Regions from separate parts of the Klebsiella sp. PK01 genome, predicted to be linked through region 1. Evidence: riboswitches for the same ligand, from Rfam matches in the RefSeq annotation. Region 1 holds a riboswitch; each other region holds the start of a gene.
What was found. Region 1 has a riboswitch for thiamine pyrophosphate ahead of tenA (thiaminase II). Riboswitches for the same ligand answer to the same signal wherever they lie in the genome.

Region 1 (6,381 bases):
TGTTTTCCATCTCATTTTTTATATGTACCTTTACAGTCCGGAACCCACATTAAAATAGACCGCCTGTTCGTGTTCGCTGAAGGCGACATCGACGCCGGTAAATAACCCATACTGACGGGCGACCAGATAACGAAAACCGGTGCCCCACGCCACTTCGTTTTGCTGCCACAACGCCCCGGCTTCGTCAGCGGCGCTACCGACGCCGACAAAACCCTGCAGGATCCAGCGCGGCGCAAATTGCCAGGCCAGTTGTGTCTGGGCGACAGCGACATAATCGCCCTGATAGCGAAAACGCGAGATACCGCGCAGTTCGATGTAAGGCCGCGCCATTGGCGTTAGATGCTTGTCATGATGAGTCAGCGACTGATAATTTGCCGCCAGCGCCAGGCTTAAGGTCGGCGCCAGCGGTAGAAAGTATTTACCATCCAGCGACAACTGATTGTAATGATAGTCGCCGCCGAGCAGAGCGCGGTAAAAACGGTACTCGCCTTGCAGTGATAACCCTTTCTTAGGATAGAAAAAATTATCAGTGGTGTCATATTCCGCCACCACGCCCAACGCCGAAGAGGTGCTGTTTTCCCCCAGAACCCGCTGCCACACCTTGTTAATCAGCTGATTGTCCGCAGTCACATCGGTGTGCGCATAGAATTGCGAGGCGCCAAGAAAAACCGGCGAGTCCCCCACGCGAAATAACAGCTTTTGTAGACCGCCATAGCCTTTGGTGTGGGTTTGCACCGCCACATTTTTGTTAAAACCGGCAATATCGCCCGAATAGATATCGAGATTGACATTGGCGTAGCCCGCGCCAACCAGGTAACGAATCCGGTCGTGATTCCACGTATGGCGATGCGCGGCGCCGATGAACCAGGTGCCATTTTGCGTCCCGCCGCCGCCGACCCCCGTTAGCGCTGGTGGAATAAAACGATCGCCCTCGCGGGAGCCTTTACCATGCAGAAATAAACCAAACAGACCGCCGCCGTAGCCGATAGCCGGCTCGGTGATCATTACCGGCACCGGCAAAAAACCGTAGGGGTTATCCTGCAGATACTGGCTCATATCAAGCATGCCATCTTCAGGATCGAACAATTGGGCGGCACGAGACGCGTCAGGCGCGAGGGCAAGCATCAGTAAAAGAGTAAGGCCTGCCAGCTTCATGCGGTCTCCAGCACTGACGCATTCATAAGGGGATATTAAGGGAATGTGCTAAAAATATATCGTAAGCCCTTGTTCTTCGCCAACTTACTCTCGCCTTACTTTGCTTATTTTTGGATAAAAAAGCGTGGTTAATCACACAAATTGATAAATATTATTTATCGATCTGGCGCATAACCACTCAAATGTGACAGTGTCACTACTATCGACGCTTTTTACCTTGTCACCGTTGTAATCAAAAAGTGAATGACGTATAACATGTCGCAACCGAGGGGTGTCCCGTGAGGGCTGAGATGGCGTAAAAACCGAACCCTTTGAACCTGATCTGGGTCATGCCAGCGAAGGGACGGGTCGGCATGTTCGCCAGTTTTCAGTTTTTACCTGTTCACACTTCTGCACGCCCGGATCTCCCCTTATTTTCAGGAGGTCCCATGATGATTCCCGCTTTTACCCAAGGTCTTTACGGTCGACTGCGTGAGCAGGCCGGTGGCGAGTGGCAACGCTATGTATCGCACCCTTTCCTCCAGCAATTAGCCGCGGGTACGCTGCCGCAGGCAGCCTTTCGTCATTATCTAACCCAGGATTATCTGTTCCTGATCCACTTCGCTCGCAGCTACGCCCTGCTGGTCAGCAAACTTCGCACGTTGCCGGAGATGCGCGCCGCCGCCGCCTCGATGAATGCCATCCTTGCTGAGCTACCGCTACATGTGGGCTATTGCGAGCAATGGGGGCTGAATGAAGACGCTATGGCCCTGCAAAGCGAAGCGATGGAAACCGTCAACTACACGCGCTACGTACTGGATATCGGCCACGCCGGCGACGCGTTGGATCTGCTGGCGGCGCTGCTGCCCTGCGTTGCGGGTTACGCGGAAATCGGGCTCGGTCTGCTGCACAACCCACAAACCAACTTGCACGATAATCCCTATGCTTCATGGATCCGCAACTACGGCGACGAGAGCTATCTTCAGGGCGTCAACGCGGCGATCGGCCTTCTGGAAACCCTCTGGCAACAGCGCGGCGCGGAATCACGGTTCGCCGAACTGAGCGACATATTTACTACCGCTACCCGGCTGGAAGGCAATTTCTGGCAGATGGGTCTGAATGCCGCCGGGCAGGTCCAGGCGTGATGGCGCCAGGCATTCACGTTCGCGATTTATGCCTGCGCTTTGGCACACGGACTATCTTTCGCGATCTCGCCTTTGATATTGCCGCCGGGCAATGGGTGTCGCTCCTTGGCGCCAGCGGCGCGGGCAAAACCAGCCTGTTGCGTATTATCGCCGGGCTGGCGGCGCCAACCCGCGGAACCGTCGTCGCCAGCGATGGCCTTCCCGTCACTACGCGACTGGCGTGGATGGGTCAAAAAGATCTGCTCTATCCGTGGCTTAATGTGCGGGAAAATGTCGCCCTCGGCGCCAGGCTGCGCGGTGAGAAGGTCGACAACGCCCGCGTCAACGAGCTTCTTGAGCAGGTAGGACTGGCCTCCTGCGCTGATGAACGCCCTGCCGCGCTGTCCGGCGGGATGCGCCAGCGCGCGGCGTTGGCGCGCACCCTCTATGAAGATCGGCCCATTGTGCTGATGGATGAACCGTTTTCCGCTCTCGATACCCTCACCCGCACACGCATTCAGAGCCTGGCCGCGCGCTTACTGACCGGACGAACCGTAGTGCTTATTACCCACGACCCGATGGAAGCCTGCCGCCTCAGCCATCGGCTGCTGGTGCTCTCGCCTGATGGTGAAATTGATGATAGCCATCATTTAAGTGGCGTTCCGCCCCGCGATCCGGATGATGGCGCGCTGTTGGCAAGTCAGGCGCAGCTGCTGCAGCAATTGATGAGGGCGAACGGATGAGGGGCAAGTTACTGCGCGGGTGCAGCGTATTTTGTGGCCTACTGTTGCTCTGGCAGTTGGCGAGCTACAGCGGCATTCCCGCCTTTTTGTTGCCTTCTCCGGCGGCGGTCGCTGAAGCGCTGTGGAATAACCGTAGTTATCTGGCCAGCCACACCCTGGTCACCCTGAGCGAAATTCTCAGCGGAATGGCGCTCGGCGTCGCGCTCGGTATGGTGCTGGCGCTTTGTATGACCATGTCGCCGCGATTACAGCGGTGGGTAATGCCGCTGGTACTGACCAGCCAGGCCATTCCGGTCTTCGCCCTCGCGCCGCTACTGGTGCTGTGGTTTGGTTTTGGTATGAGCGCCAAGGTCATGATGGCGGTGCTGGTTATTTTCTTCCCCGTTACCTCGGCTTTCTTTGATGGTCTGCAACGGGTCAATCGCGACTATCTCGATCTGGCCCGCACCATGGGCGCCTCCTTTGGCGCTCAATTGCGCCATGTCCGACTCATGGCGGCGCTACCCGCGCTAGGTTCCGGCCTGCGGATGGCCGCCGCCGTCGCCCCCATCGGCGCGATTATCGGCGAATGGGTCGGCTCCGCCGAGGGGCTTGGCTACGTAATGCTGAATGCCAATGCCCGCCTGCAAACCGATATCTGCTTCGCCGCCTTGTTCATTTTAGTGCTGCTGACCATCGCGCTGTGGTTGGCGGTCGACGCCTTTTTGCACCGGCTGATCGACTGGTCGCCGGAATAACTTATCAACAGATAATAAGGAAGAGATATGCGTATACCTCTGTTGGCCGGCCTCACTCTGCTGGTTTCCGGTCAGGCATCGGCAAATGAAAAGCTGACCCTGGTACTGGACTGGTACATCAACCCGGATCATGCGCCCATTATGGTGGCGGAACAGATTGGCGCCTTTCGGGATGCCGGGCTGGATGTCAACATCATCCCCCCTTCCGACCCGGCGCTCCCTCCGCGCCTGGTTGCCGCTCGCCAGGCTGATTTAGCGATAACCTATCAACCGCAGGTTCACTTCTTCGCCGATGAAGGACTGCCGCTGGTCCGCGTCGGGACGCTGATCCACTCGCCGCTGAATACCGTGATTGCGCTGGATCCGCGCATCAAATCTCCGGCCGATCTACAAGGGAAAAAAGTGGGATACTCGGTGAGCGGTATTGAACAAGCGACGCTGGCCACCATGGCGCAGCATGCTCACATCGACCCTGACAGCATCAAATTGATCAACGTTAATTTCCAGCTCACCAGCGCTCTGCTGGCCGGCCAGGTTGATGCCGTTATCGGCGGTTATCGCAATATCGAAGCGCTGGAACTCAAACTGCAGGGCAAAAAACCGGTGGTCATGAACGTGGAAGACTATGGCGTGCCCGCTTACGACGAACTGGTGATCGTCGCAAACAAGGCCGAGGTCAACGCCCCTAAAATCAAAAAGTTTCTCGACGCATTACAGCAGGGCGTGAGCTATTTGCGCGCCCATCCGCAGCAAACCTGGCAGCGGTTTGCCAAAGAGCATCCGGAACTCAATACCGAACTGAACCAGCAGGCGTGGTTGCAGAGCGTACCGCTGTTCGCCACCGATCCGGCAGCGTTAGATAAGCCGCGTTATGACGCGTATGAACAATTTTTATATAACAACAAGTTGGTGAAAAAAGTAACACCTTTAGCAAATTATGCGGTTGAACTGCGTTAAGTAACCATAAAACTGACGGAAGTATTTCCGTCAGTCATTCAGCGAAGCGGTAATAAAAATATATAGACTTTCTCACTAATAATTACACTTTCCATGGTTTTAAAAACAATCGAAATTTATCTTTTAAATCAGCTAATTATATTGACACCCCTGTATGTAATAATGACGTCAAAATAGCGCCATAAATTAAAGATTGAATGCGGATTTAAAAAGCCATATATTGTGCGCGCTTTATGAATGCCGATTCAATTTTCTAAACCTTTTTATTCAACCAGAGTTCAAACGTAACGCTGGTTGTGGGAGTGATATGATGACGGATAAAGTCCGTATTGATACTTTAAGTGCAGATTTATTGGACGCGAACAACGAAACCTTTTTGGCTCGTCAGGCTGAATTCGAATCGAATGTCAGGAGTTACCCTCGCAAGTTGCCGCTCGCCATCACCAAAGCCGAAGGCGTTTGGCTGACCGATGCGGATAACAAACAGTACCTGGACTGCCTCGCCGGCGCCGGGACCCTCGCTCTGGGCCATAACCATCCTGAAGTACTGCAGAGCATCCAAAGTGTCATTACCAGCGGCTTGCCGTTACATACCCTCGATCTGACAACACCGTTAAAAGATCGCTTCTCTGAATACCTGCTCTCCTGCCTGCCGGGCGAAGGGAAAGAGTATTGCCTGCAGTTCACCGGTCCTTCCGGCGCTGACGCCGTTGAAGCCGCGCTGAAGCTGGCGAAAAAATACACCGGCCGTACGGCGGTGATCAGCTTCTCCGGCGGTTATCACGGGATGACCCACGGCGCGCTGTCCGTGACCGGCAATCTGTCGCCAAAAGCGGCAGTCAACGGCATGATGCCGGAAGTCCAGTTTATGCCTTATCCGCACCTGTATCGTTGCCCTCTTGGTATCGGCGGCGAAGCGGGCGTGAAAGCGCTGACCTACTACTTCGAAAACCTGATCAACGACGTGGAAAGCGGCGTTCGCAAACCTGCGGCAGTTATCCTTGAAGCCGTTCAGGGTGAAGGCGGCGTGAACCCGGCGCCGGTTGAGTGGCTGCAGCGCATCCGCAAAGTCACCAAAGAGCACGGCATTCTGCTGATCATCGATGAAGTTCAGGCAGGCTTCGCCCGTACCGGTAAATTCTTCGCCTTCGAACACGCCGGCATTGAGCCGGACATCATCGTGATGTCTAAAGCCGTCGGCGGTGGTCTGCCAATGGCGGTTCTGGGCATTAAGAAAGAGTTCGATGCCTGGGAACCTGGCCACCATACCGGCACCTTCCGCGGCAACCAGCTGGCGATGGCCACCGGCCTGACCACCCTGCGCCACCTGCGTGATAACAAGATTGCCGACAAAGTCGCCGCCCAGGGCGAGTGGCTGAAAGGCAAACTGGCGGAAATGCAGAAACGCTATCCGGTTATCGGTCACGTTCGCGGTCTCGGTCTGATGATCGGTATCGAAATCGTGAAGCCGAACGAGGCGCAGGATCATATGGGTTGCTACCCGGCTGACGGCGAACTCTCCGCGCTGCTGCAGAAGAAATGCTTCGAAGCGGGCCTGATCCTGGAACGCGGCGGCCGTCACGGTTGCGTACTGCGTCTGCTGCCATCTCTGCTGATTAGCGACGCGGAGCTGGAAGTATTCCTCGATAAGTTTGAACAGGCCCTGCTGGCCGCCGGCGTAAAACC
Region 2 (6,381 bases), on a different contig from region 1:
CCCCGGGCCTTTTGCAACGTAAGGTTGCGCCAGTTGCTGGTGCGGGCGTCAAACAGCCGTAGCGTGTTGCGCGGCGTCGCCATGCCGCTAAGGAGCTTAATGGCTTCCAGCGCCTGCAGCGTCCCCATCATGCCGACGACCGGGCCGACGATCCCCGCGGTACGACAGTTACGCTGTGGTTCGGCGGTGTCCGGCCACAGGCAGCGGTAGCAGCCCTGCGCCCAGGGCGGCGTCAGCACCATCAACTGGCCGCCGAAGCCGACGGCGCTGGCGGTTACCAGCGGCGTCTCAAGGGCGACGCAGGCGGCGTTAATCGCCTGGCGGGCGATCATGTTATCGGTACAGTCCAGCACCACGTCGGCTTTCGCCACTTCGGCGCGCAGCGACTCGCCGCTTAAGCGCTGCTGTAGCGCCACGAGGCGGATTTGCGGATTGAGTTGGTTGAGCCGCGTCTTTGCCGCCGCGGCTTTTGGCTGGTCGATATCGTCGCTGGTGAACAGAATTTGCCGCTGCAGGTTGCTGAGATGCACCGCGTCGTCATCGGCCAGGGTCAGCGTTCCGACGCCGGCCCCCGCCAGATATAGCGCGGCCGGCGAACCTAAGCCGCCCAGGCCGATAATCAGCGCCCGGCTGGCTAACAGTTTCTGCTGTCCCTCGATGGCGATATCTTCCAGCAATAGCTGGCGGCTGTAGCGCATGAAATCGTGATCATTCATCGCCTGCTCCCGCCAGCGCTAACAGTTGTGCAGTGGCAGCCCGCCAGTCTGCTGACTTGGTAATGGCGCTGACGACCGCGATGCTGCCGACGCCGGTGGCCAGTACGCCCGGCGCTTTTTCCAGACTGATGCCGCCTATCGCTACCGTCGGATAATCGGCCAGACGATGAATATGCCCGGCAAGCTGTTCGAGGCCCTGCGGCGCCGAAGGCATCTGTTTGGTTTGGGTCGGGAAGACGTGGCCCAGCGCGATGTAGGAAGGGCGCGCCGCCAGCGCGACGTCAATTTCCATATCGTCGTGAGTGGAGACGCCAAGGCGCAGTCCGGCTTTACGGATGGCGCTCAGATCGGTGGTTTCCAGGTCCTCTTGACCCAGATGTACGCCGTACGCCCGGTGCTTAATCGCCAGCTGCCAGTAATCATTGATAAACAGCCGCGCGTGATAGCGGCGGCCAAGCGCGATGGCGGCGATGACATCATCCTCTACATCGCTGTCGCGCTGGTCCTTGATCCGCAACTGAATGGTGCGCACGCCGGCTTCCAGCAGGCGCTCAATCCACGCCACGCTATCGACAACCGGATAAAGCCCGAGACGAAACGGTACGGGCGGAAAGTCAGGCTGGTACATCAGGCATTTTCCTTTTTCAGGTAGATTTCACCGCCGCGGGCGCGGAAGTTATTTGACATATCGGCCATGCCGGCCTCGATACTTTGCTTCGCGGCGTAGTCGCGGACCTCCTGGGTGATTTTCATCGAACAGAATTTTGGCCCGCACATGGAGCAGAAGTGGGCGACTTTGCCGGACTCCTGCGGCAGGGTTTCATCGTGATAGGCCCGCGCGGTAAAGGGATCGAGCGCGAGGTTGAACTGGTCTTCCCAGCGGAATTCGAAACGCGCTTTGGACATCGCGTTGTCGCGGATCTGCGCGCCGGGGTGGCCTTTAGCGAGGTCGGCGGCGTGGGCGGCGATTTTGTAGGTAATGAGTCCCTGTTTCACATCCTCTTTGTTGGGCAAGCCGAGATGTTCTTTTGGCGTGACGTAGCACAGCATGGCGCAGCCAAACCAGCCAATCATTGCCGCGCCGATACCGGAAGTGAAATGGTCATAGCCCGGCGCGATGTCGGTGGTGAGCGGCCCCAGCGTGTAGAAGGGCGCTTCGTGGCAGTGCTCCAGTTCTTCGGTCATATTGCGGCGAATCATCTGCATCGGCACGTGGCCGGGGCCTTCAATCATCACTTGAACGTCATACTCCCAGGCGATTTTAGTCAGCTCGCCCAGCGTATGCAGCTCGGCGAACTGCGCCTCGTCGTTGGCATCCTGAATCGAGCCGGGGCGCAGACCATCGCCGAGGGACAGCGACACGTCATAGGCGGCGCAGATTTCACAGATTTCGCGGAAGTGCTGGTAGAGGAAGTTTTCCTGATGATGCGACAGGCACCACTTGGCCATGATAGAACCGCCGCGCGAGACGATACCGGTCAACCGCTTCGCGGTCATCGGCACATAGCGCAGCAGCACCCCGGCATGAATCGTGAAGTAGTCGACGCCCTGTTCGGCCTGTTCCAGCAGGGTATCGCGGAAGGCTTCCCAGGTCAGGTTCTCGGCAATGCCGTTAACTTTCTCCAGCGCCTGGTAAATCGGGACGGTACCAATCGGCACCGGGCTGTTGCGCAGGATCCATTCGCGGGTCTCGTGGATATAGCGGCCGGTGGAGAGGTCCATTACCGTGTCGGCGCCCCAGCGGGTTGACCAGACCAGCTTCTCGACCTCTTCTTCGATGGAAGAGGTCACCGCCGAGTTGCCGATATTGGCATTCACTTTCACCAGGAAGTTGCGGCCGATAATCATCGGTTCGGATTCCGGGTGATTGATATTGGCCGGGATGATGGCTCGCCCGGCAGCGACTTCATCGCGGACGAACTCGGCGGTAATGTTGTCCGGCAGACGGGCGCCAAAGCCTTCTCCGGCATGCTGCTGGCGCAGCACCTCGCTGCGGATACGCTCACGGCCCATGTTTTCGCGAATGGCGATGAATTCCATCTCCGGGGTGACGATCCCCTGGCGGGCGTAGTGTAGTTGCGTCACGCATTTGCCGGCGACGGCGCGTTTAGGCGTCAGCAGGCCGCCAAAGCGCAGTTCATCGAGGCCATCGTCGGCCAGCCGCGCTTTAGTGTATGCCGAGCTGCGTTCGCTGAGCGGCGCGCAGTCGTTACGTGCGTCGATCCACCGCTGGCGTAGTTTTGTCAGTCCCTGGCGGACATCGATGTTGATCTCCGGGTCGCCGTAAGGCCCGGAGGTGTCGTACACCGGTATTGGTTCGTTGGCTTCGTATTGGGGGTTATCGTTATCACCGCCGATGAGCGTCGGGCTGAGCTGGATTTCACGCATCGGGACGCGGATATCAGCCTGTGAGCCTTGAATGTAAATGCGGCGCGAATTGGGAAAAGCGGTGCCTTCCAGCGTATCGATGAATCGCTGCGCGTGTTCGCGTTGTTCCCGGCGGGTCAGTTTGGTAGTAGACATAGCGCATTCCAGTTACAAAAAAAGGAGATGGCTTGTCAGACGACGGATGGAGTAACAGATGCGACCAACCCGTAACGGGCAGGTGCGACCAGCAGTTTACTCTTGTTCCCTTCGCAGGTATTAGCCTGATCAGGTTCCGCGGATCCCGAATAAACGGTCTCAGCCTTTTCCACTTCAGCTTTCGTGTGGAAAATAGGCACTCCGACAAGATGAAATCCCTCCGCAGAGGGATAATGTATGTAAATTACTCGTTAACGGTTCACAACTCAAGCGGTCGGCGCGATATTGTCGCCAACGCTGTCTTTCCGATCGTGAGCGACGACCAGCGCCAGCAGCTTGTCCTCAAGCGCGAAGCGTGCCTCCAGCGACTCGCCGATATCCGACAGCGCCTGCTGAAATTCGAGATAGTTATCATGATCGATGGCGTTTTCGAGGCAGGTATCGTAGTAGTCCATCATCTGCTGGGTATTGGCTTCCAGCTGCGGGTAGATTTTGGTGGCGGCTAAAAGAGGGGTACTCCCTTCCATTTCTCCGATAATACGTTCATAAATATTAAAATGACCGGATGAGAGGTAATCCACCAGGCTTTGGCAAAAGTCATCCAGCGCCTTTTCATTAAGCCGCATAAAGGACTCTTTGCCGGGTTTCAGGCCAACCAGGTTGTAGTAAGCCACGAGCAAATGCTTACGCACAAGCAGCCAGCGATCGACCAGTTTGTTATTGCCTCCAACACGTTCCGTCAGGTTTTCCAGCTGGTTTAACATGATTGACTCCGCAAGATTAAAAATAACGTTGCTCAGCAAATGTAAATATAATGTTAAAAGTGCCAGTAAAACGAAGGTAGCGCAATAGATATGGATCGTATTATTGAAAAATTAGATCGCGGCTGGTGGATCGTCAGTCACGAACAAAAATTATGGCTTCCCGCAGGGGAATTACCACATGGCGAAGCGGTAAATTTTGATCTTGTCGGTGAACGCGCGCTACATCTCGGCGAGTGGCAAGGCGAAGCGGTGTGGCTGGTGCGTCAGGATCGTCGCCATGATATGGGATCGCTGCGCCAGGTGTTGGATCAGGATCCTGGGCTTTTCCAATTAGCAGGGCGCGGGATCCAGTTGGCCGAGTTTTATCGATCGCATAAATTCTGCGGCTACTGTGGCCACCCGATGCATGTCAGTAAAACCGAGTGGGCGATGCTCTGCGGCCACTGCCGCGAGCGCTATTATCCGCAAATTGCCCCCTGCATTATCGTCGCCATTCGTCGCGACGATTCAATTCTGCTGGCGCAGCATACCCGCCATCGTAATGGTGTCCATACGGTGTTGGCCGGGTTTGTCGAAGTGGGTGAAACCCTTGAGCAGGCGGTCGCCCGCGAAGTGATGGAAGAGAGCGGCATTAAGGTGAAAAACCTGCGCTATGTGACCTCCCAGCCGTGGCCCTTCCCGCAATCATTGATGACCGCCTTTATGGCTGAATACGATAGCGGCGATATTGTCGTGGATAAGAAAGAGCTGCTGAGCGCAGAGTGGTATCGCTATGACGATTTGCCGCTACTGCCGCCGCCGGGCACGGTGGCGCGACGCCTGATCGAAGATACGGTGGCGATGTGTCGGGCAGAGTACGAGTGACATGTTACACTGGGCGCATCAACGCTAAAGGAATGTAAAAATGACCGAACTGAAAAACGATCGTTACCTGCGCGCGCTGCTGCGCCAGCCGGTTGATGTCACCCCGGTGTGGATGATGCGCCAGGCGGGCCGCTATCTCCCGGAATACAAAGCCACCCGCGCGCAAGCGGGCGATTTCATGTCGCTGTGTAAAAATGCCGAGCTGGCCTGCGAAGTAACGCTACAGCCGCTGCGCCGTTACCCGCTGGATGCGGCGATCCTCTTTTCGGACATCCTGACGATTCCGGATGCGATGGGGCTGGGGCTGTACTTTGAAGCTGGCGAAGGCCCGCGCTTCACCTCGCCGGTGAAATGCAAAGCCGACGTCGACAAACTGCCGGTGCCGGACCCGGAACAAGAATTAGGCTACGTGATGAACGCCGTGCGCACCATTCGCCGTGAACTGAAAGGCGAAGTGCCGCTGATTGGTTTTTCCGGCAGCCCATGGACGCTGGCGACCTACATGGTTGAAGGCGGCAGCAGCAAAGCCTTTACCGTCATCAAAAAGATGATGTACGCCGAACCGCAGGCGCTGCACGCGCTGCTGGACAAGCTGGCGAAAAGCGTCACCCTGTATCTGAACGCGCAGATCAAAGCGGGCGCGCAGTCGGTGATGATTTTCGACACCTGGGGCGGCGTGTTGACCGGCCGCGACTATCAGCAGTTCTCGCTCTACTACATGCATAAAATCGTCGATGGCCTGCTGCGGGAAAACGAAGGTCGTCGCGTACCGGTGACGCTGTTCACCAAAGGCGGCGGACAATGGCTGGAAGCGATGGCGGAGACCGGCTGCGATGCGCTGGGTCTCGACTGGACTACCGATATTGCCGACGCTCGCCGTCGCGTAGGCCACAAAGTGGCGCTGCAGGGCAATATGGACCCGTCGATGCTTTATGCACCTGCCGCCCGTATTGAAGACGAAGTGGCGAACATTCTCGCCGGCTTCGGCCAGGGCGAAGGCCATGTCTTTAACCTTGGTCACGGCATCCATCAGGACGTCGACCCACAGCATGCAGGAGTCTTTGTTGAGGCGGTTCATCGTCTCTCCGCGCAATATCACCAATAGGAGATAAGCATGATGGATTTAGCTGCGCTACGAACCCAACAGCAATCTTTAGCCGCGTCGGTAGAACGTGCGGACCGATTGGATCGCGACCCGCCGGTGCTGATCGGCGGCGCCGATGTGGGGTTTGAGCAGGAAGGGGAAATTACCCGCGCTGCGATGGTGCTGCTAACTTATCCGGGCCTTGAGCTGGTGGAGTATCAGGTGGCGCGCGTCGCCACCACGATGCCGTACATCCCCGGCTTTCTCTCCTTTCGCGAGACCCCCGCGCTGCTGGCGGCGTGGCAACAGCTATCGCAAAAGCCCGATCTGTTGTTCGTCGACGGCCACGGTATTTCACATCCCCGGCGGCTTGGCGTCGCCAGCCATTTTGGCCTGATGGTTGATGTGCCAACGATTGGCGTAGCGAAAA
Region 3 (6,381 bases), on a different contig from region 1:
CTGGCGCAGGTTGCCTCGCCGTCGGAGGCGGTGAAGCTGGCAGATGGACTGCACGTCGTGCCGGAGTTTCTCGGCAACCGCGCGCCGCTTGCCGACCCCCACGCGAAAGCGCTGATTGCCGGGCTGGGGATGGAGCGGGATCTTGATAACCTGACCGCGCTGTATGTCGCCGGATTATGCGGGATTGGCTACGGCCTGCGGCAGATCCTTGATGCCCAACGCGCCTGTGGTATTGAGAGCGAAAATATCGTTATCAGCGGCGGCGCGGGGCAGCACCCGCTGGTACGCCAGCTATTGGCCGATGCCTGTGGCGTAACCGTGGTCAGCACCGCCAGCAGCGAACCAGTATTGCTGGGTTCCGCCATCCTCGGCGCCGTCGCGGGCAACGTCGCCGCCTCGCTACCGGACGCCATGAAGCGGTTCACCAGAGTGGATAAAACCTATCGTAGCGAAACGGCGTTTAGCTCGCTTCATCAACGCAGGTATGAGGCCTACAAAGCGCTACAACAGGCCGGTCGGCTAATCCGCGAATAACATACCTCTTTAATTTAATAACAATAATGCTCCGCTGTTGTGCAGCGGAGCCGCTCCTCTGCATCCTGAAATCGAGGTTAACATGTCCGTTAATAACAAACAGTGGTTCGGTCTGCCGCTGAACCTTATCTGGGGATACGTCGCCATCGCCGTGTTTATGACCGGCGACGGTTTTGAACTCGCCTTCCTCTCGCACTACATCAAGGAGCTGGGCTTCAGCCCGGCGCAGGCCTCTTTCGCCTTCACCCTCTACGGCCTCGCCGCCGCCCTCTCGGCCTGGGTCTCCGGCGTGGTCGCGGAAATCATCACCCCGCGTAAAACCATGTTTATCGGTTTTGTGCTGTGGTGCGTGTTCCACGTCCTGTTCCTCGTCTTCGGTCTCGGCCGCGCCAACTATGCCTTAATCCTGCTGTTTTACGGTATCCGCGGTCTGGCCTATCCGCTGTTCCTCTACTCGTTCATCGTCGCCATTATCCATAACGTCCGCAGCGACAGCTCCAGCTCGGCCCTGGGCTGGTTCTGGGCGGTCTACTCCGTCGGCATCGGCGTGTTCGGCAGCTATATCCCGAGCTTCACCATCCCGCACATTGGCGAGATGGGCACCCTGTGGCTGGCGCTGGCGTTCTGCGTCACCGGCGGGCTGATTGCCCTGGCGGCGCTGCGCAACACCGAAACCCCGCGCCATATGCAGAACCTCACCACCTGCGAGAAGTTCTCCGAGCTGGGGCGCGCGGTGACCCTTATCTACACCAACCGCAGCATTATGCTCTCCAGCATTGTGCGCATTATCAACACCCTGTCGCTGTTCGGCTTCGCGGTGGTCATGCCGATGATGTTCGTCGATGAGCTCGGTTTCACCACTTCCGAATGGCTGCAGGTGTGGGCGGCGTTCTTCTTCACCACCATTTTCTCCAACGTCTTCTGGGGTATCGTGGCGGAGAAACTGGGCTGGATGAAAGTGGTGCGCTGGTTCGGCTGCATCGGCATGGCGCTGTCGAGCCTGGCGTTTTACTACCTGCCGCAGCACTTCGGGCATAACTTCGCTATGGCGCTGGTGCCGGCGATTGCGCTGGGGATTTTTGTCGCGGCGTTCGTGCCGATGGCGGCGGTGTTCCCGGCGCTGGAGCCAAAGCATAAAGGGGCGGCGATTTCGGTCTACAACCTGTCTGCCGGGCTGTCGAATTTCCTCGCGCCGGCGATTGCGGTGGTGCTGCTGCCGCACTTCAGCACCATCGGCGTGGTGGTGGCCTATACCGCGCTCTATATTCTCGCCTTCTTCCTGTGCCCGTTTATTCGCGTTGAACAGCCAGGGTTTGCTACCAGCGAAGCGGCTAAACCGCTGACCGTCAGCGCAGCAAAATCATAAAAAACCCCGGAGACCGGGGTAAGTAAAAGAGTCAATCCGGGCCTCACGCCCGGATTTTTGCCTTATGCGATAGTGACTTTGCCGTCCAGATAGACGTCCTGCACCGCATTGATCAGCTTCACGCCTTCGCTCATCGATTTCTTAAACGCTTTACGACCGAGGATCAGCCCCATGCCGCCGGCGCGTTTATTGATCACCGCCGTGCGCACCGCATCGGCGAGATCGGTTTCGCCGCCCGCCGCGCCGCCGGAGTTAATCAACCCGGCACGGCCCATATAGCAGTTTGCCAGCTGATAGCGCACCAGATCGATCGGGTTATCACTGGTCAGCTTGCTGTAGACGCGATCGTCGGTATAACCGAAGTTCACCGCCTTATAGCCGCCGTTATTCTCGGCCATTTTCTGCTTCACGATATCAGCGCCGATGGTGGCGGCCAGATGGTTGGCCTGGCCGGTCAGGTCAGCGGAAACGTGGTAATCGACGCCATCTTTTTTGAATGCCGGGTTGCGCAGATAGGCCCACAGCACGGTGACCAGGCCGAGCTCGTGCGCGCGCTCGAAGGCGGCGGAGATCTCTTCAATCTGCCGACGCGACTGCTCGGAGCCAAAATAGATCGTCGCGCCAACCGCAACCGCGCCCATGTTGAACGCCTGCTCAACGCTGGCGTACAGGGTCTGGTCATACTCGGTCGGGTAGCTCAGGGTTTCGTTATGGTTGAGCTTAACGAGGAATGGAATGCGGTGCGCGTAGCGGCGCGATACCGAGGCCAGTACGCCATAGGTAGAAGCCACGCAGTTACAGCCGGCTTCGATGGCGAGTTCCACAATATTCTTCGGATCGAAGTAGAGCGGGTTGGCGGCGAATGACGCGCCCGCCGAATGCTCTACGCCCTGGTCGACCGGCAGAATGGAAAGGTACCCCGTTCCGGCCAGACGCCCGGTATTGTAGAGGGTCTGCATATTACGCAGCACCGCAGGCGGGCGGTTGTTATCCACCATCACCCGGTCGACGTAATCCGCGCCCGGTAAATAGAGTTGATCGGCTGGAATAGTCATACAACGGTGCTGTAAAAGGCTGTCGGCATCTTTGCCAAGCAACTGCGTAATATCAGTCATAGCTATCTCCCGTAAGTGCTGGCCGCAGCCAGCATGTTTTATCCCAACCCAAAAATTTTGGGCAGGTTAAGCCTGGTACCGAGTTAGCATATTTTCCAGCCGGGAGCGCATTTTTTCAGTAGATTCTGCTGTCTCGTTTCACTGCCATTTACCACCAGGCGTGGAAATGATGTACCGGGCCGATACCGTGCCCCACTTCCAGCGAATCGGCCTGCGCCAGCGCCGCCGATAGCCAACCCTTCGCTTCGGCGACGGTTTGTCCCCAATCGGCATAGCGAGGACGCAGCGCCGCCAGCGCGGCAGATAACGTACAGCCGGTACCGTGGGTATTTTTGGTCTGCACACGCGGCGCGGTAAAGCGCTGTTCGCCTTCGCGGGTGAACAGCCAGTCCGGGCTTTCGGCGTCGTCCAGATGTCCGCCCTTCATTAATACCGCCCCGCAGCCTAATGCCAACAGCGCCCTGCCCTGTTCCAGCATCTCGCGCTCGCTTTGCGCATGCGGCGCATCGAGCAGCGCCGCGGCCTCCGGCAAATTCGGGGTGATCAGTGAAACGTGCGGCAGCAGGCGCTGGCGCAGCGTCGCAATTGCCGAGTGGGATAACAGCGGATCGCCGCTTTTCGCCAGCATCACGGTATCCAGCACCACGTTGGCAATTTGATAGCGGGCAAGACGTTCCGCCACCGCTTCAACGATATCGGTTTCCGCCAGCATGCCGATTTTCGTCGTATCGATTCGCACGTCGCTAAACACCGAATCCAACTGCGCCGCCACGAAGTCCGGCTCAATGCGGTATACCGACTGCACGCCGCGGGTATTCTGCGCCACCAGCGCGGTGATCACCGAGCAGCCGTAAGCGCCGAGCGCGGAGAAGGTTTTGAGGTCGGCCTGGATCCCGGCGCCGCCGCTGGGATCGGTGCCGGCGATGGTTAAGGCGTTAATCCGCTTCATGCCGCCACCTCCGCGTATAACGCGTCGAGGAATGCCGGGATAAAACTGCCGGGACCGCCGTGTCGCGCCGCTTCACCTCCCGCCATTTTCATCAGGCCGCAGGCGGCTGCTACGTTTTGCAGCCGATCGCCGGGCATCGCGGCGCTTGCCGCCACCACCGCGGATAACGCGCAGCCGGTCCCGACCACCCGCGTCATCAGGACATCACCGCCGCTCACGGCAAGCGTGCGCTCGCCGTCGCTGATGTAATCCACCTCGCCCGTCACCGCGACCACGGTATTGAGCTTGCGCGCCAGCACCTGGGCTGCGGGTAACGCCGCGGCGGCGCTGTCGGTGGTATCGACGCCGCGCCCACCGCCGCTATTCCCCGCCAGCGCCATGATTTCCGAGGCGTTGCCGCGAATCGCCGCAGGCCGCAGTTCCAGTAGCTCGCGACAAAAATCGGTACGCAGCGTCAGCGCGCCGACGGCAACCGGATCCAGCGTCCAGGGTTTTCCCGCCTGGCGGGCGCTCTGCGCCGCCGCTCGCATCGCGTTGGCGCGCTCAGTGGTTAAGGTCCCGACATTAATCAATAGCGCATCGGCAATGGCGGCAAACTGCGCGGCTTCCGTAGGATCAATCACCATCGCCGGCGAGGCGCCAATAGCCAGCAGGACGTTAGCGGTGAAAGTCTGGACCACATCGTTGGTCATACAGTGAACAAGCGGCGAAGAGGTGCGGAAAAGCTGCTGCAGGTGCGCGATATGCGCCGGATTTAGCGGTTCATGCATGGTTTGCTCCCGCCAGATGAGGAAGCAGCGCAGACCATGCGGTCTCTGACTTCCCTACGCTGGCATTATCCAGATCAGGTGGTACGGGTATTTCTCAGCCTTCACAAAGAAGGGCACCCCGAGTCATTTGGTACAAAATGGCGACTAACGTTCCGTTAATCTCTCTTCAGGATAGTAATGCCAGCGGTAAGTCTTGTAAACGGTAAAAGCGGTATGTCTCCCGGCGATATGTCCCTTAATCGTACAGCCATTCACCCGCTTTTGCGGACTCTACCAACATTTGTACTGTTAGCGGTTTAAGCGGCTTCTCTGGAGGCATGGAACCTAAAAACTCAGGTTCAAAGTAATAGATAATTTCGAAGCCATTCATTTTTACATTCCATTGTTTGAAATAGTAATCTAAAGTATCTTCTGCATCTTCCCAGATGATATTCAGCCCCCCCTTTGTTAATTCAGTATCTAACGTGACTTCTGGACGATCGCCAAAAAAACAGTATTTCTTATGGCTATGATGAGTATATATATAATCAATAATTTCTTGTTCAATGCTCATTAGAAGTATGTCCATGCAACTTTATGTTCTGGTTTAACAATCTTATTAAAATTTTCACCAGTATCAATTAGTATTGCTCTCGCATAATAAAATGCCATTGCCCACCCTATCCATGGTATGTAGCGGCCTATAACCGCGCCTAACTTATTAGTTTTCGACCAATGAAAGTCTTTCAGACCTTTACCCATAGGAGTGATCAACGAAATACCAACCGGCAAACGTACATTACTGAGTAGCTTACGAGACATTATTGAAACAATACTCGTTCCTTTAATTGCTGTACCTGGTTTAGTTCGCGTTGGTATCCAGGGTTGTCCGGTTAAGATAGCAGTTGCGGCTGTTGCCTCAATTTCAAGATGCTGACTCATCGCATCGATGAGAATCAACAGGAATAACTCCTCTGGTTTCAGATTCCAGTATCCTTTATAGAAGTACCCACTAATTTGTTCAACAGTATCCACTTCATAATCCCTTATGATCCTTGCATAAAGCGCCATCATAATGGCTGATTGGCACACCGTCATTACTCGTCATTGTATCATCCCCGTACGCTTGCCACAGAGACGCTCTTTTCGCCGCATTGTAAACGATTACACTATTTTTTAGTTATCCGTACGGCGGTTGATGTAGATCACAATTTGCTTAATCACCCTACGACATAGTTACCACGCGTTACGAATTAAGCACGCTAACGATCCCCGGACGATCGCCGCTGTCATGAATGTTCGTCGCATGTATAAAATAATATCTACGATAAGGTCGTTAATGATGAAAGTGAAACACGTCTCGATAATACTGCTGGCACTCAGCGCAGCCATCGCGGCCGGTTGCAGTTCGCCGGCGCAGCGTATGGCCGAGTGTGAAGCCCAGGGGGTCAGTAAAGACGCCTGTTATATTGCGGAACAAAACAAACAGGCTGCGGTGAACGCCGCAGCGGAGAAGCAGGCGCTGGAAAATGCACAGGCTTTATATCCCGTGCAGAAAGCGCAATCCAGCAAAAAAGTGAAGATCTTCAATGGCATGAAGCTGGTCACAAACTCAACCGGGCTGACAGTTGATGGCAAACCCGCGGCCTTAGACGAAAGCAATGCTGA

Region 2: it holds a riboswitch for thiamine pyrophosphate, as region 1 does, so the genes downstream of both, thiC (phosphomethylpyrimidine synthase ThiC) here and tenA (thiaminase II) in region 1, are expected to answer to the same signal.
Region 3: it holds a riboswitch for thiamine pyrophosphate, as region 1 does, so the genes downstream of both, thiM (hydroxyethylthiazole kinase) here and tenA (thiaminase II) in region 1, are expected to answer to the same signal.

What each region holds. Positions count from the first base shown of each region.
Region 1 covers NZ_JBYEZM010000001.1:390,056-396,436, reverse strand. Annotated here, with positions in the region: gene AC22LX_RS01860 (hypothetical protein) at 1-15, opposite strand, end outside; gene AC22LX_RS01855 (BamA/TamA family outer membrane protein) at 31-1,155, opposite strand; TPP riboswitch at 1,413-1,516, shown strand; gene tenA (thiaminase II) at 1,584-2,279, shown strand; gene AC22LX_RS01845 (ABC transporter ATP-binding protein) at 2,276-3,001, shown strand; gene AC22LX_RS01840 (ABC transporter permease) at 2,998-3,738, shown strand; gene AC22LX_RS01835 (ABC transporter substrate-binding protein) at 3,766-4,695, shown strand; gene AC22LX_RS01830 (diaminobutyrate--2-oxoglutarate transaminase) at 5,003-6,381, shown strand, end outside.
Region 2 covers NZ_JBYEZM010000014.1:8,814-15,194, reverse strand. Annotated here, with positions in the region: gene AC22LX_RS24440 (HesA/MoeB/ThiF family protein) at 1-716, opposite strand, end outside; gene thiE (thiamine phosphate synthase) at 709-1,344, opposite strand; gene thiC (phosphomethylpyrimidine synthase ThiC) at 1,344-3,239, opposite strand; TPP riboswitch at 3,329-3,453, opposite strand; gene AC22LX_RS24425 (Rsd/AlgQ family anti-sigma factor) at 3,506-4,003, opposite strand; gene nudC (NAD(+) diphosphatase) at 4,094-4,867, shown strand; gene hemE (uroporphyrinogen decarboxylase) at 4,908-5,972, shown strand; gene nfi (deoxyribonuclease V) at 5,985-6,381, shown strand, end outside.
Region 3 covers NZ_JBYEZM010000002.1:464,154-470,534, forward strand. Annotated here, with positions in the region: gene AC22LX_RS07425 (FGGY-family carbohydrate kinase) at 1-534, shown strand, start outside; gene AC22LX_RS07430 (RbtT/DalT/CsbX family MFS transporter) at 617-1,900, shown strand; gene fbaB (class I fructose-bisphosphate aldolase) at 1,963-3,015, opposite strand; gene thiD (bifunctional hydroxymethylpyrimidine kinase/phosphomethylpyrimidine kinase) at 3,164-3,964, opposite strand; gene thiM (hydroxyethylthiazole kinase) at 3,961-4,734, opposite strand; TPP riboswitch at 4,769-4,865, opposite strand; gene AC22LX_RS07450 (DUF1493 family protein) at 4,970-5,287, opposite strand; gene AC22LX_RS07455 (STM2901 family protein) at 5,287-5,748, opposite strand; gene AC22LX_RS07460 (hypothetical protein) at 6,056-6,381, shown strand, end outside.